2 regions of the Rhodococcus sp. IEGM 1354 genome follow, and region 1 is predicted to be linked to the other one. Evidence: predicted binding sites of a transcription regulator. Region 1 holds the regulator's gene; the other holds the start of a gene.

Region 1 (8,111 bases):
TCCGGCCGCGCAGCTCGGTGCCGTTCTTTGTGTGGGCGTCGTGCTGGCCGTGATCGGCTTCGTCGTGAAGTTCGCCGGAGCGCGGGTGCTCGACGCAGCGATGCCGCCCGTCGTCACCGGTGCGGTGGTCGTGTTGATCGGGCTCAATCTGGCCCCTGCCGCGACGACCTCGTTCGAAGCGCAACCGCTCGTCGCGGCCGTCACCCTGGTGGCGATTCTCCTCGCGACGGCAGTCGGTCCCGGACTGGTGGGCCGACTCGGGATCCTGCTCGGTGTCGTGGTGGGCTGGGTATTCGCCGCCGTCACCGGCGGTATCGCGCAACCACGACTCGACGCTCTGAGCGCCGCGAGCTGGGTCGGGCTACCCGAGTTCCGTGGCCCGTCGTTCGAGCTGTCGGTGATTCTGGTAGCGCTGCCGGTGGTGATCGTCCTCGTCGCCGAGAACGTCGGACACGTCAAGGCAGTCGCAGCGATGACCGGAAAGAACCTCGACGACGTGGCCGGTGATGCCCTGATCGCCGATGGGTTGGCGACCACCCTGGCCGGGGCTGCTGGTGGATCGGGAACCACCACATACGCCGAGAACATCGGAGTGATGGCCGCGACCCGCGTGTACTCGACCGCCGCGTACTGGGTTGCCGCGATCACCGCGATCGTGTTGGCGTTCTCGCCCAAGTTCGGTGCGCTGATCTTCACCGTCCCGGACGGTGTCATCGGTGGAGCGACACTCGTGCTCTACGGGCTCATCGGACTGCTCGGCGTTCGAATCTGGACCGATGCCAAGGTGGATTTCACCGATCCGGTGAACCTCACCGTCGTCGCAGCAGCACTCGTCGCCGGAATCGGCGACCTGACGCTCTCCGTCGGATCGGTCGAACTCGGTGGTATCGCGTGGGGATCGCTGGGCATACTCGTCGGATACCCGATCGTCTCGGCGTTGGCCCGAGGGAGAACGACTCGACGACGCTAGCAGGGGCGGTCACGGATCGCGCACGTTTTGGTCATCGACCCCCGGTGCACCGCGAACGTACTGTTGAACCGTGACGTCAGTCGCACCGACGACCGCGCTGTGACACCCCTTTCTCGCGGTCGACGACGGTGCGCACCGAACAAGGAGACCCGCGTGGAACGCACACTTTTCGAGCCCGAGCACGAGCTGTTCCGGGAGTCGTACCGGAAGTTTCTCGAACAGCACGTAGCGCCGAATCATGCGAAGTGGGAAGAGCAGAACCTCGTCGACCGCGACGTGTGGGTCGAGGCCGGGAAGCAGGGCTTCCTCGGAACTGCTGCTCCCGAGGAATTCGGCGGCGGCGGAGTCAAGGACTTCCGCTACAACGCCATCGTCACCGAGGAGACCACCCGCGGCGGCTACAGCGGCATCGGCTTCACCCTGCACAACGACGTCGTCGCGCCGTACTTCATCGAGTTGGCCAACGACGAGCAGAAGCAGCGCTGGCTTCCCGGATTCTGCTCGGGTGAGCTGATCAGCGCGATCGCCATGACCGAGCCGGGCACCGGCAGCGACCTGCAGGGCATCAAGACCAAGGCCGTTCGGGACGGCGACGACTGGGTGCTCAACGGCTCGAAGACGTTCATCACCAACGGCATCAACGCCGATCTGGTGATCGTCGTGGCGTGCACCGATCCCGAGAAGGGGGCCCAGGGCTTCTCATTGCTGGTCGTCGAACGGGGCATGCCCGGTTTCGAGCGTGGCCGCAACCTCGACAAGATCGGCATGAAGGCCCAGGACACCGCTGAGCTCAGCTTCACCGACGTTCGGGTTCCCGCCGCCAACCTGCTCGGCGAAGAAGGCATGGGCTTCATCTACCTGATGCAGAACTTGCCCCAGGAGCGGCTCTCGATTGCCGTCGTTGCCGCTGCAGCCATGGAATCGGCACTGGAGATGACCATTCAGTACTGCCGTGACCGCAAGGCATTCGGTAAGTCGATCGGAAAGTTCCAGAACACGCGATTCGTGTTGGCGGAACTCGCTACCGAAACCACCGCCACCCGCATCATGGTCGACAAATTCATCGAACTGCTCAACGACGGCAAGTTGACCGTGCAGGAAGCTGCCATGGCCAAGTGGTGGACCACCGAGAACCAGGTCAAGCTCATCGACCGATGCCTTCAGCTGCACGGTGGGTACGGCTACATGAAGGAGTACCCGATCGCCAAGGCGTACATGGATTCTCGGGTACAGACCATCTACGGCGGCACCACGGAGATCATGAAGGAGATCATCGGTCGCGGACTGAATCTCTGATTCTGCCGATCGTTCAGGACCGACGAGAAGGGCCGCAGCATCTGTGCTGCGGCCCTTCTTCGTTGTGTCCGAACAGAGTTCAGAGCTTGCGCATCACGGTGACGACCTTGCCGAGAATGGCAGCATTGTTGCCCGGGATCGGCTCGAACAGTGGGTTGTGCGGCATGAGCCACACCTCACCCTTGGAACGCTTGAACGTCTTGACCGTGGCCTCACCCTCGATCATCGCCGCGACGATGTCGCCGTTGTCGGCCACGGACTGTTGACGCACGACGACCCAGTCGCCGTCGCAGATCGCCGCGTCGATCATGGACTCGCCGACGACCTTGAGCAAGAACAACGATCCCTGACCGACCAACTCGCGGGGGAGTGGGAACACGTCCTCGACGGCTTCCTCGGCCAGAATCGGACCACCCGCGGCGATCCGCCCCAGAACGGGAACGAACGTGGGAGTCGGCAACCGGTCCTGATCCTCGGACGAGCCGTCGACCGCGGCGGCAGCTTGATCGGCCTGCACCTCGTCGAGTCCGCGAACGTCGACCGCGCGGGGGCGGTTGGCGTCGCGCCGCAGAAATCCCTTCCGCTCCAGGGTGCGCAACTGATGGGCGACGGACGACGTCGACGTCAGGCCCACGGCATCGCCGATCTCTCGAATGCTGGGTGGGTATCCGCGCTCGGTGACCGATGCCCGGATGACCTCCAACACCTTCCGCTGGCGCTCGGTGAGCCCCGCGCTGATGTCGGTGCCCACCTCCATGGCCTTCGGGGTAGGCTCGGCGGCCGGCTTTCCGGCCGCGGCCTTGCCGACCGTCGAGGATCCGGCTCGCGTGGAACCAGCTTTCGTGGAACCCGTCGTACTGGAACCGGTGATGGACCTCGTCGAGGTCTCGTCCTTCATGCTGTCGGCCTCCTGCTGATGCGGCTGGATTCGGTCTACGCGGTATCGATCCACGCGGACTGGAGTTGATGTTGTCGACTCGTGTGGCGTGTGGTTTCTGACACGAATCTAGCGTGTATCAGCTGTTGAATCAAACATCTGTTCGACTCGTGTCGCGTTTTCTACAGACTTTGTCGGAGGCGCGTGATAGAACTTCGAACAAGCGTCCATCGAACGCCTGATCGAACAATCGATCCAACGAGCGAAGACGAGGTTCCGATGACCATCACCACCGATCGTCCCACCACTGCCGGTTTGCGTTCGCGATCCGGTGTCGTCGAGCGTCGTCGGCGCTCGCGGCCCGTGCTGCAGAACCACGCGCGTCGGACGCAGAACGGCCCGTGCTTGCCTGTGGTGGACGAGTCCTGGACCGACGTCACCGATCGCGAGATGGCGGATCGAGACTTCGACGACACCTCGGCCCATTTCGCGAGCCAGACCGTGCGCCCACGCTCTCTCGTTCTGTGGATGTTGGCTGTGGTCGTCGTGGCCGGCGGTCTGATCGGCATCGCGAATCTGAGCGCGACCACACCCGACGCGGCCACTCAGCCCGCCGGCGCGGTCATGGTTCACGACGGAGCGCTCGTCGAGTACGCACCCAGCAGATGACCACCGGCACCATGGTGCCCAGCGTGGCTGAGTATCCTCGAAGACTGCCCCGACGCGCACGTTCGTCGTCGGAGTATCGGCTACGACGGAGGCTCCCTCATGCATTGCCCGTTCTGCAGGCACCCCGACTCACGCGTGGTGGATTCGCGTGAGATGGACGAGGGTCAGGCAATACGGCGACGCCGGTCCTGCCCCGAGTGCGGTCGACGCTTCACCACCGTGGAGGCTGCCGTGCTCGCCGTCGTGAAACGCAGTGGTGTGACCGAGCCGTTCAGTCGGGAGAAGGTCGTCAAAGGAGTTCGTCGCGCCTGCCAGGGCAGAGACGTCGACAACGACGCGCTGAACCTGCTGGCTCAGCAAGTCGAAGACAATATTCGCGCGGCCGGTTCGGCCGAGATTCCCAGCAACGAAGTGGGCCTGGCCATTCTCGGACCGCTACGCGATCTCGACGAAGTGGCCTACCTTCGTTTCGCGTCGGTCTACCGCTCGTTCAGTTCGGCCGAGGACTTCGAGAAGGAAATTCACGAACTCCGCAAACATCGAGAGTCCGCCGACGTCGAGTGAACCGCGGGCCGATCAGCGAGACTGATCGGCGATCGCCTTCTCGATGCGCTTCTCCGATACCGGATACGCGGTACGAATTCCCTGCGCGAACAGCCCCACCCGCAGCTCCTCGATCATCCAGAACAGCTCCTGCACACCCGGGCTGCTCTTCCTGCTCTCCGGAAGCGAATCCAACAGCCGCCCGTACGAGCCGTACACCCGGTCGAGAACGTCCATCGCCGCAGCGTCGCGGCCCGCGCTGCTCGGCAGCGTGGACAGTCGCTTCGTCGCCGCAGCGAGATAGCGTGGCAGATCGGCCAACCGTCGAGAACCGAATTCGGTGACGAAACCGCGAAAGATCAAGCCGTCGAGCTGTTCTCGGACATCGTCGGCCGGCTCACCCGATGCGCTCTGCAACTGGGCCGACAGAGCCAACGCGGCCGTCAGGACCGGTCGAACCAGAGCGAGAACAGCAGCTGTACGCCGCGAAACCTCTGCGTCCACCAGTGCCCGGAGCTTGTCGAACTCGGCCGGATCGCGAACCGGTCCGCCGTGCGCGTCCATCGCTTCTTCCACAGCGAGCGCACGGCATTCCTCGAGCAGCGCATCGACGCCGCCGTACGGGTTCTGGCCGAGCGCAAGACGTTCGGCGGTCGGCAGCCCGGCCAACAGCGCCTTCGTTCCCTTCGGTGCCGTGGCGAGCAGCAGAGTCCGGGTGCCCGCGCGCATGGCTGCTCGTTGCTGGGCGGGGGTACTGAGCACTCGCACCGCCACGCCCGAACCCTCGGGCACCAACGCCGGGTACCCGGTGACCTTCTGTCCGCCCACGTCTCGGGTGACCGTGGGTTCCAAGCGGCCCAACGTGCCCGAGGTCCACGCCAGCGTCGGGGCGCGCTCTGCGTCACCGACCGCACGTGCGACCTGACGGCCGACCTCACCGGCAAGACCGGCGCGCAACGCAGTCAGATCCTTGTTGCTGCCGAGCACGGTCCCGGACGGGTCGACCGCGGCGAACGTCATTCGCAGGTGATCGGGTAGCGCCGCAGTGTCGAAGTCCTTCGCGGTGATGTGGCACTGTGCGGCCCGTGAGAGTTCTCGGGCCAGAGCCGTCACGAGTGTTTCGGCCCGCGGTCTCATCACTGCCAACGCTGCCGCAGCGAAGTCCGGAGCCGGAACCACATTGCGTCGCAATGCCTTCGGTAGAGTCTTGATCAAGGCCGTGACGAGCTCGGCGCGCATCCCAGGCACCAGCCAGTCGAAGCCGACCGGCTGTACCTGAGCGAGCAGTGCGATGGGAATCCGCGCGGTGACGCCGTCAGCGGCGGTGCCGGGCTCGAATTGATACGTCAGCGGAAATTGGATCTCACCCTGTCGCCACGCGTCCGGGTATGCACCTGTCAGTACCGACGCGGCGTCCGAGTTGACGACGGTGTCCGTAGTGAAGTCGAGCAGGGACGGATCTTGCCGGCGGGCCTTCTTCCACCAGGTGTCGAAGTGTCGCGCAGACACGGCTTCCGGGGCGATGCGGGCGTCGTAGAAATCGAACAGTGCGTCGTCGTCGACGACGATGTCCCGCCGCCGAGCGCGATGTTCGAGCTCGCCGACGTCGTCGAGCAGAGCCCTGTTCTTGTGAAAGAACCCGTGCTGGGTCTTCCATTCGCCCTGGACCAGTGCATGCCTGATGAAGAGCTCGCGAGACGCCTCGGGATCGATGCGGTGATAGTTGACCGGGCGCTGCGTCACCAACGGGATGCCGTACAACGTCACCCGTTCGTAGGCCAGCGCCGATTCCCGTTTGATCGACCAGTGTGGTTCGGAATACGTGCGCTTCACCAGATGCGGTGCCAACCGTTCGGCCCATTCCGGTTCTATGCGGGCGGCCATGCGGCCCCACAGCCGTCCGGTCTCGACCAGTTCTGCAGCCATGACCCAGCGCGGTGGCTTCTTGAACAGACCTGACCCGGGGAAGATCGCGAAATGTGCTCCGCGGGCACCCAGGAACTCACGCTTGTCGCCCTCTTTGAGGCCGACGTGCGAGAGCAGGCCGGACAGCAGGGACTGATGCAATGCGTTCTCGCTCGACTCTGCGTCGGGCACTGTCCATCCGAGGCCGCGAGTGATCTGGCGGAGCTGTCCGTGCAGGTCCTGCCATTCGCGGATCCGCAGGTAGTGCAGGAACTCGGTGCGGCACATGCGTCGAAACTGGTTGGAAGACAGCTCGTCTCGCTGCTGCCGCAGGTACTTCCACAGCTGCACGTGCGCCAGGAAGTCCGAATTCTCGACGGCGAAACGGGCGTGCTTCTCGTCTGCAGCCTGTTGGTGCTCGGCGGGACGCTCGCGCACGTCCTGAATCGACAACGCCGCCACCACCACCAGCGCGTCACGAAGCGATCCGTTGCCGTTGGCCTCGACCAACATTCGTGCCATTCGAGGATCGACAGGAAGGGCGGACAGTTCGCGGCCGATCGGGGTGAGCTCGGCAGTGCCGTCCTTGGTGGCCGGCTTCAGTGCTCCGAGTTCTTCCAGCAAGCCGATACCGTCGCGGATGCTGCGTGGATCCGGCGGCTCGACGAAGGGAAACGCGTCGATCTTGCCCAATCCGAGCGCGGTCATCTGCAGAATGACCGAGGCCAGATTGGTGCGCAGAATTTCGGGCTCGGTGAACTGCGGACGAGACTCGAAATCCTCCTCCGAGTACAACCGGATACAGATCCCGTCGGCGACGCGTCCGCAGCGACCCGCCCGCTGGCGCGCAGACGCCTGTGAAATCGGTTCGATGGGCAGCCGCTGCACTTTGGTGCGCAACGAGTATCGCGAGATGCGCGCGGTGCCCGGGTCCACGACGTAGCGGATGCCGGGGACCGTCAGCGACGTTTCCGCGACGTTCGTCGACAGCACGACCCGGCGCCCCGAGTGCGGTGAGAACACCCGATGCTGTTCGGCGGCGGAGAGTCTGGCGTACAGCGGCACGATCTCGGTGTTGCGGAGATTGCGATCGGCCAACGCGTCCGCGGTATCGCGAATCTCGCGTTCACCGGACAGGAACACCAAGATGTCGCCGTCGCCCTCGGCCATCAGCTCGTCGACGGCCTGGCAGGTGGCATCGACGGGATCGAGGTCGATGGTCGTTTCTCCCGCGTCGACCGTCAGGGGTCGATACCGCATCTCGACCGGGAACGTACGACCGGATACCTCGATGATCGGTGCTGCGACCCCGTCGCGTGCGAAGTGTTGCGCGAACCGCTCCGGATCGATGGTCGCCGACGTGATGACGATCTTGAGATCGGGTCGCCGGGGGAGCAGTTGCGCGAGGTATCCCAGGATGAAGTCGATGTTCAGGCTGCGCTCGTGCGCCTCGTCGATGATGAGGGTGTCGTACTGGCGGAGCAGTCGGTCGCGTTGGATCTCGGCCAGCAGAATGCCGTCGGTCATCAACTTGACGAGGGTCGAATCCGAGGACTGATCGGTGAATCGAACCTTGTAGCCGATCGATTCGCCCAGTGGTTGACCCACCTCCTCGGCGATGCGCTCGGCAACGGTGCGCGCCGCCAGCCTCCGGGGCTGCGTGTGCCCGATCGAGCCGCGGATTCCGCGACCGAGTTCGAGACAGATCTTGGGAATCTGGGTGGTCTTGCCGGACCCGGTTTCACCGGCGACGATGACGACCTGGTGGGCCGCGATCGCTGCGGCGATGTCGTCCTTGCGCGCGCTGACGGGCAACGCCTGCGGATATTCGAGGGTGGGCACTGCCGCCTG
Region 2 (8,111 bases), on a different contig from region 1:
AACAGCACGAGCACAGCGAGATAGATCAGTGCGACGGCACGCAGGGACAGTTTGACCGGGAGACCGATTTTCACGAGATCTGCTCTTCCCGTCTGGCCAACCTGTTGCCGATGATGCGGAGCACGAACAGCACAGCGAAGGCGATTGCCAACAGCACCACGGAGATTGCGGCTGCGTCGATCGGCCGGTCGTACTCGATGAGTTCACGGATGTACTGCGAAGCGACCTGCGTGTCGTTGGGGATGTTGCCGCCGATCAACACCACGGACCCGAATTCGCCGATGGCACGGGCGAACGCGAGCCCGCCACCCGAGAGCACAGCTGGAAGCAGCACCGGCAACACGATGCGCCGAAAGATGGTCCAGTTGTTCGCACCCAGCGATGCGGCCGCCTCTTCGACATCCTTGTCGAGTTCTATCAGCACCGGCTGCACCGCACGCACCACGAACGGGAGCGTGACGAACAGCAGAGCCACGACGACCGCAGGCTTGGTGGCGTTGAAGACGATGCCGATCGGACTCGACGGTCCGTACAGCGACAGCAACACCAAGCTCGCCACGATGGTCGGCAGCGCGAACGGCAGGTCGATCAGGGCATTGACGAAACGCTTGCCGGGAAACTCGTCGCGCACCAGAACCCACGCGATCAGAGTGCCGAGAAACAGGTTGATCACGGCGGCGGCCACGGACACCAGCAGAGTCACCTTGAACGTGGCGATGGCACGTGTCTCGGTGACCGCATCCCAGAAACCACCGAGGCCGCCGTCGAACGACTGAACGGTCAACGCCGCCAACGGCAGCAGCACGATGACACTGAGCCACAGAACGGCGACACCGAGACCCAGCGGACCCACCGAACCGGGGCCCCGGAACTTGCGACCTTCCCGCCCAGCACGAAACCGAGGTGTCGCACTGTGCGGGACGATCGAACCCGGGGCCGCGGGTTCACCGGTCGACGATGTCATCTACCGAGTACTTTCCTGATAGATCGTCGCAATTGCGCCGTTGTCGCCGAACAGGTCGGCGTCGACCTGAGTCCAGCCTCCGAGATCGTCGATGGTGTAAAGCTTTTCGGGCGTGAAGAACTTGTCCGCGTACTCGGCGGCGATCTCCGGGTTGGTCGGCCGGAAGCCTGCCTCGGCCCAGATCTTCTGGCCCTCGTCGGAGTAGACGAAGTCGTTCAGGGCATTGGCACGCTCGAGGTTCGCACTGCTGTTGATCACTGCCACAGGGTTGTCGATGCGGAAGGTGACGGGCACGTCCACGTGCTCCACCTTTTGCCCCTGCTCCTCGATGAGAAGCGCCTCGTTCTCGTAGCTCAGCAGCGCGTCGCCCTGACCCTGCAGGAACGCTTCGGTTGCGGCGCGGCCTGATTCGGGCTGGACAGGGAAGTGATCACCGACGAGCGTACGGACGAAGTCGAGACCGGCCTGCTTGTCCTGGCCGCCGTTGCTCTTGGCGGCGTACGGCGCAAGCAGGTTCCACTTCGCCGATCCGGAGCTGAGGGGGCTCGGGCTGATGACCTGAACGTCCGGCTTGACGAGGTCGTCCCACGTCTGGATGTTCTTCGGATTGCCCTCACGGACGACGATGGTCACCACCGAGCCGAACGGCACCCCGCCGTACGCATTCTGGTTCCAGTTCTCGTCGACCTTGCCCGCCTTGACAAGTCGAGTGACATCCGGCTCGACGGAGAAGTTGACGATGTCCGCAGGCGCGCCGTCGGCGACCTTGCGAGACTGATTTCCCGATGCGCCGTAGTCGGCGTTGATCGCCGTGCCCTCTCCATCCTCGGTGGCCGCGAACGCCGGACCGATTGCGTCCCAGCCGTTCTTCGGCACTGCGTAGCCGACGAGTGTCAGCGCCGGACCACTCGCGGTGTCCGACCCGCCCCCGACAACGTCGCTCGAACCGCCGCCGCAGGCGGTGAGCAGAAGAGTTCCCACAGCTGCGAACGTGGTGAGCAGATAACGAGAACGATGCCTCATTGCGAAGGCCTTTCATGATGGTGTGACGATGAGGAAGGAACACAAGACACGCAAGAATTTTCGCGCTGAACGACCGCAGCAGTCAGGACCCGGCCGGAGCAGCAGCGAACTGGGGGCACGGACTACGGTCCGTCGTGCGGACGCACTGCACTACGCGGCGACAGTGGATCGACGAAATCGATTCGCGAAGGAAAGAATCAACAACAGTCGATATCGGCGACTGCCAACATGCCGACAGCAATCAACGCCAACTGGTGGCGGACGCGGTACTCGGCGGCAGAAGACACGGTCAGGAATCTAGCAGAGGTTCCGAACCGACTCTAATCAGAGGAGTCGCGCACGTGCACGACGCGTAAGTATCAGCGAGTGATCAACCACGCGATGACGACCAACGCCAGCAGTGCGATCAGAGCCCATGTCACCCGAGACCGCGGCATTACAGTCCATCCTTCGTCGTAGACGTCGAGGCCGAGAACTCGGCCTCGCGTGCTGCGCTGGCGTCACGGCCCAATACGCGCAGGATCACTGCCAACACGCGGTCGAACACCCGAGCCGAGACGAACGCAACAGGAACGAGCACCGCGAGAACGACCACCGACTGCGGAACGAACGGCAGGCCCGTCACCCACAGCTCGACGCCGTCCCACCACCGCGCGAACGATTCCATCCTCGCAGCCTAAACCAGGTCCCTACCCGAGCCGCGCCACGCCGAGTACAGCCCCTCAGTGGACGGCTGCCACGTATCGGTCGATGATTACGCCATGACGGCATTCGATGAGGTCTCGCCCGTGCCCCCGGTCGCCGAGGAGCCGGCCATGGGCTCGGGACATCCAGGCCTGGGCGGAACAGAAGTCCAAGGTGCGTTGGGCAGCACCGATGCGCCGGTGTCCACGTTGGTCTCCTACCGCAGCGCGTTTCCGCCCATCGACGACTACGCGTTTCTCTCGGACTGCGAGACGACGTGCCTCATCGCCCGAAACGGCTCCGTCGAATGGATGTGCGTACCGCGGCCCGACTCCCCCAGTATTTTCGGTGCCGTCCTCGATCGAAGCGCGGGCCACTTCCGCGTCGGGCCGTACGGTCAGTCGGTACCCGCCGCTCGTCGATACCTGCCCGGCGGCCTCATCGTGGAGACGACCTGGCAGACCGAGACCGGGTGGCTCATCGTGCGTGACGCGTTGGTGATGGGCCCCTGGCACAACACCGATCAGCGTTCTCGAACACACAAGCGCGCACCGAGCGACTGGGACGCCGAGCACATCCTGCTTCGCACCATCAAATGTGTCAGCGGCACAGTCGAATTGGAGATGAGCTGCGAGCCCGCCTTCGATTACCATCGGGCACCCGCGACATGGGAGTACACCGGCAAGGTGTACGAGGAGACCACCGCAACCTGCGAGGCGAGTGCCGACGGTGACCAGCCCACTCTGAAATTGACCACCAATCTTCGAATCGGTATCGAGGGCCGTGAAGCACGCGCGCGAACCCGAATGACGGAGGGCGACAACATTTTCGTCGCGCTGTCGTGGTCCGATCTCCCCGCACCGCAGACGTTCGAGGAAGCGGCCAGCAAGATGTGGCGCACCTCCGAGTGCTGGCGGCAGTGGATCACCATCGGCCGGTTCCCCGATCACCCGTGGCGGGGTTACCTGCAGCGCAGTGCGCTGACACTCAAGGGCCTGACCTACGCGCCCACCGGTGCCCTGCTGGCGGCGTCGACCACGTCACTCCCGGAAACGCCGGGCGGAGAACGCAACTGGGACTACCGCTACACCTGGGTCCGCGATTCGACGTTCGCACTGTGGGGCCTCTACACGCTCGGACTGGACCGTGAAGCCAACGACTTCTTCGCGTTCATGTCCGACGTGGCGACGACGGCGAACGGCGAGGTCAATCCGCTGCAGGTGATGTACGGCATCGGCGGCGAGAAGACCCTCGACGAGAGCGAGCTTCCGCACCTGTCCGGATACGACGGCGCGCGGCCGGTACGTATCGGCAACGGGGCCTACGACCAAGAGCAGCACGACATCTGGGGCACCATGCTCGACTCGGTGTACCTACACGTCAAGTCGCGCGAGCACGTCCCGGAATTCCTGTGGCCTCTGCTCAAAAGGCAGGTCGAGGAAGCGATCGCGAACTGGCGCAAACCCGACCGCGGAATCTGGGAGGTACGCGGTGAGCCCCAGCACTTCACGTCCTCGAAGCTGATGTGTTGGGTTGCGCTCGATCGCGGTGCGAAGCTCGCCGATATCCACGGCGAGAAGGACTACTCGGACCAGTGGAACGAGATCGCGGACGAGATCAAGGCCGACATTCTCGAGAACGGCACCGACTCGCGCGGAGTACTCACGCAACGCTACGGCGACCCGTCGCTGGACGCGTCGTTGCTACTGGCACCGCTGCTGCGATTCCTGCCGGCCGACGACGAGCGGATCCGCGCCACGGTACTCGCCATCGCCGACGAGTTGACCGAGGACGGCTTGGTTCTGCGCTACCGAACCGACACCACCGACGACGGCTTGGCCGGTGAGGAAGGAACGTTCACGATCTGCTCGTTCTGGCTGGTATCTGCCCTGGTGGAAATCGGCGAGCTGCCCCGTGCGAAGCATCTCTGCGAACGGCTACTCGGCTACGCGAGCCCACTCAAGCTCTATGCCGAGGAAATCGACCATCGCACCGGCCGTCACCTCGGAAACTTCCCGCAAGCATTCACGCACTTGGCATTGATCAACGCGGTGGTGCACGTCATCCGAGCCGAGGAGGCTCAGGCGTCCGGACACTTCCAGCCTGCCCACGCCAACCCCTGAGCTGTCTGGTTCAGCGGCCGAGTTGCCTCGCCCATTCGGCGACCAGCTCGGCCGCCGGTTTCGCCTGAGCGCGGCGATACCCGGTCCCGGCCCACATCGACAGTCCCGACGGGTCGCCCGCTGCTGCGGCCTTCGCGCGCATCGGCGCGGTCAGGTAATGCAGATCGGGATACGCGAGCGGAGCAGCTTCGGAGTTCTCGCGCATGAACTCGTTCACCAAGCCTCGCGCAGGACGGCCCGAAAACGCCTTCGTCACGGCGGTACCCGACGCACTACCCAGCTGCTCGCGGTGCACGGGCCTGGTTCCCGCCTCGGGAGTGTTCAGAAACGCGGTACCCAGCTGTGCTGCATGGGCAGCACCCGAATCCAGCAGCGGCGCAATATCGTTGCCGTCCATGAGCCCGCCGGCCGCGATTCTGGGCAGATCCGAGATCTCACGCACAGAGACCAGCAACTCCGTCAACGGCTGTTCCGGAGCCGACCCGTCGAACGTGCCTCGGTGCCCGCCCGCCTCGGGCCCCTGGACCACCAGCGCGTCCACACCGTTCGCGGTGGCGATCGACGCGTCGGAGGCGGTTGCCACCGTCGCCCACACTTCGGTACCCACGGAATGCAGCACGGCAACCTCGTCGGCATCGAAGGTGGCGAAGGTACTCGACACCACCGGCACCGGATGGGCAAGTAGCCAGGCGAATTTTTCCGGGTAGTAATCGTCGCGGCGTTTCAGCACGCCGGGTTCGGCGTCGAATCGCTCGAACCACGGTGCCAGGTGCTCGGCGTATGCGTCGACGTCCGCGCCCGACGGCTCTTCGGGTAGGAAAAGATTGACGCCGAACACCAGGCCACGCATCGAATCCACCTGCGCAGCAAGGACATCCGGCGTCAACAGCGCGCCGGCGATCATTCCGAGTCCGCCGGCCTCGGAGACAGCCCGGGCGAGCTCGGGAGTACTCGGACCGCCCGCCATGGGCGCACCGACAACGGGAACACGCAATTTCTTCAAGATCGGCGTCGTCACAGATTCGAAATGTACTCTCCGAGCGTTATCACGGACCACCGACAGGCTTCGAATCCCCAATCCTTATGCACAGCAATAGTTTTCGATTGCACCATCATTGCGCGTCGAACGCCTGTTCGATACACTTGCTTCCATGACCACGGAGATCTGGCAACTGAGCGAAAGCGAACTCCTCGCCGACGCCGCCGCGGTCTCCCACCGAATCCAACTGCTCGAAGCCCGGCGGATTGCCCTCGTCGCCGACATCGACACCCGAGTCTCACGCGAGAAACTCGGCTTCCCCGGACCCGCCGGCTGGCTCACCTCCACCACCCTGCTCTCACCGTCCAAAGCAAACAAGATCGTCGCCCTCGCCCGCGGCATGAAGAACTTCCCCGACATCGCCGACGCCGTGAACACCGCCGTCATGACCGTCGACCACGCCGCCCTGATCCTCACCTTCGCCGAAACACCCCCGAAGAACCTGCCGCAAGAGGGGCGCGATGTCGCACGTAAGGCTCTGATCGCCGCCGCCACCGGGCCCGAAGCCCGCACCGGCCGCATCCGTGCAGCGATCACCCGCCTCGTAGACACCTTCGGCGGCAAGAAGCCACCCGCCGAGGACACCGACCGCAACGAACTCTTCGCCTCGAAGACCTTGAACGGGCGGCTGGTGTTGAAAGGCGATTTCGATGCGATCACCGGTGAGAAGCTGCTCACCGCACTCTCCCCGCTGACCGAACCCCGACCCGCCGCCGACGGCACCGAGACACCAAAAGTCGGAGACGACCGCAGCCCCGCAAAGAGACGAGCCGACGCATTCGGGCACATCCTCGACCGCTACCTCGCCTCCAATAACCGCCCCACCGAAGGCGGCGAAAAGCCGCACGTCAACCTGCACATCCGACTACAGGACCTCCAAAGCCAGAACAACAGCGACATCACCGACGACGAAACCACCCGCGCCGCAGCAGAACCCGACACCGATCCAGTCGCCGCCGACCGCAGCGCGTATCGCGACCTGTTCGGCGACGGCACGTCGGTCGGGTGGCTGCCCTGGATGGGACCGCTCTCGCGCAACACTTCCCGCCAACTGGCCTGCGATTGCCTTCTCACCGCCATCGTCATGGACGAGAACGGGAACCCGTTGAACCTCGCCCGCACCGCCCGGACCGTCACCGCGAAACAGAAACGCGCACTGACCGCCCGGGATCACGGCTGCGCCTTCCCGGGCTGCGGAAAACCCGCCGCCTGGACCGAAGGACACCACATCTGGCACTGGGCCGATGGTGGCCCCACCGACATGAACAACCTCGTCCTCCTCTGCGGATTCCACCACCGACTCATCCACCACAGCGGCTGGGAAGTGTTCATCGCCGCCGACCAACACCCCTGGTTCATCCCACCGGCCACTGTCGACCCCTACCGACAACCCCGACAATCCCACGCCCGAGCAGGCCCCCACATCGCATAGGCCCGCGCAAACATCCAGCCCACACAAACACTCCAGCCCCGCACCGAGAACACGGTGCGGGGCTGGAAAGGTTGCGTTACAACGATTTCAGAGAGCGGAAGACCGTCCCTACTTCTTCGGCTTGTCCGACGAGGACTCCGAGGACAGTGCCGCCACGAATGCTTCCTGCGGAACCTCGACCCGTCCGATGGTCTTCATCCGCTTCTTGCCTTCCTTCTGCTTCTCGAGCAGCTTGCGCTTACGGCTGATGTCGCCGCCGTAGCACTTGGCAAGCACGTCCTTACGGATCGCGCGGATGTTCTCACGGGCAATGATGCGAGATCCGATAGCAGCCTGAATCGGCACTTCGAACTGCTGCCGCGGAATCAGTTCCTTGAGCTTGGTCGTCATCTTGTTGCCGTAGGCCGCAGCGGCGTCCTTGTGGACGATCGCACTGAAGGCGTCGACGGCCTCGCCTTGAAGCAGGATGTCGACCTTCACCAACGCACCGCTCTGCTCGCCGATCTCTTCGTAGTCGAGGCTGGCGTATCCACGAGTACGTGACTTGAGGATGTCGAAGAAGTCGAAGATGATCTCGGCCATCGGAATCGTGTAGCGCAGCTCGACACGAGTCTCCGACAGGTAGTCCATGCCACCCAGTTCTCCGCGTCGTCCCTGGCAGAGTTCCATGATGGAACCGATGAACTCACTCGGCGAAATGATGGTGCACTTGACCATCGGCTCGAACACTTCCCGCGCCTTGCCCTCGGGCCAGTACGACGGGTTGGTGACGATGTGCTCGGCACCGTCTTCCATCTCGACGCGGTAGACGACGTTCGGAGAGGTCGAGATCAAGTCCAGGTTGAA

Evidence for each region. The regulator LexA, encoded in region 1, represses DNA repair genes until DNA is damaged. The targets are predictions, from matches to a motif close to CGAACANNTGTTCG.
Region 2: QM588_RS05665 (HNH endonuclease signature motif containing protein) is a predicted target of LexA. The motif match lies at 5,918-5,931, and genes of this name have one in related genera.

What each region holds. Positions count from the first base shown of each region.
Region 1 covers NZ_JASHKT010000005.1:11,638-19,748, reverse strand. The annotation lists gene QM588_RS12185 (uracil-xanthine permease family protein) at 1-970, shown strand, start outside; gene QM588_RS12180 (acyl-CoA dehydrogenase family protein) at 1,124-2,266, shown strand; gene lexA (transcriptional repressor LexA) at 2,346-3,023, opposite strand; gene QM588_RS12170 (hypothetical protein) at 3,423-3,812, shown strand; gene nrdR (transcriptional regulator NrdR) at 3,912-4,376, shown strand; gene hrpA (ATP-dependent RNA helicase HrpA) at 4,389-8,111, opposite strand, start outside.
Region 2 covers NZ_JASHKT010000002.1:256,325-264,435, reverse strand. The annotation lists gene cysW (sulfate ABC transporter permease subunit CysW) at 1-74, opposite strand, end outside; gene cysT (sulfate ABC transporter permease subunit CysT) at 71-964, opposite strand; gene QM588_RS05685 (sulfate ABC transporter substrate-binding protein) at 965-1,987, opposite strand; gene QM588_RS25740 (Ms4533A family Cys-rich leader peptide) at 2,185-2,274, opposite strand; gene QM588_RS05680 (hypothetical protein) at 2,424-2,654, opposite strand; gene QM588_RS05675 (glycoside hydrolase family 15 protein) at 2,749-4,794, shown strand; gene QM588_RS05670 (nitronate monooxygenase) at 4,805-5,812, opposite strand; gene QM588_RS05665 (HNH endonuclease signature motif containing protein) at 5,946-7,265, shown strand; gene lepA (translation elongation factor 4) at 7,374-8,111, opposite strand, start outside.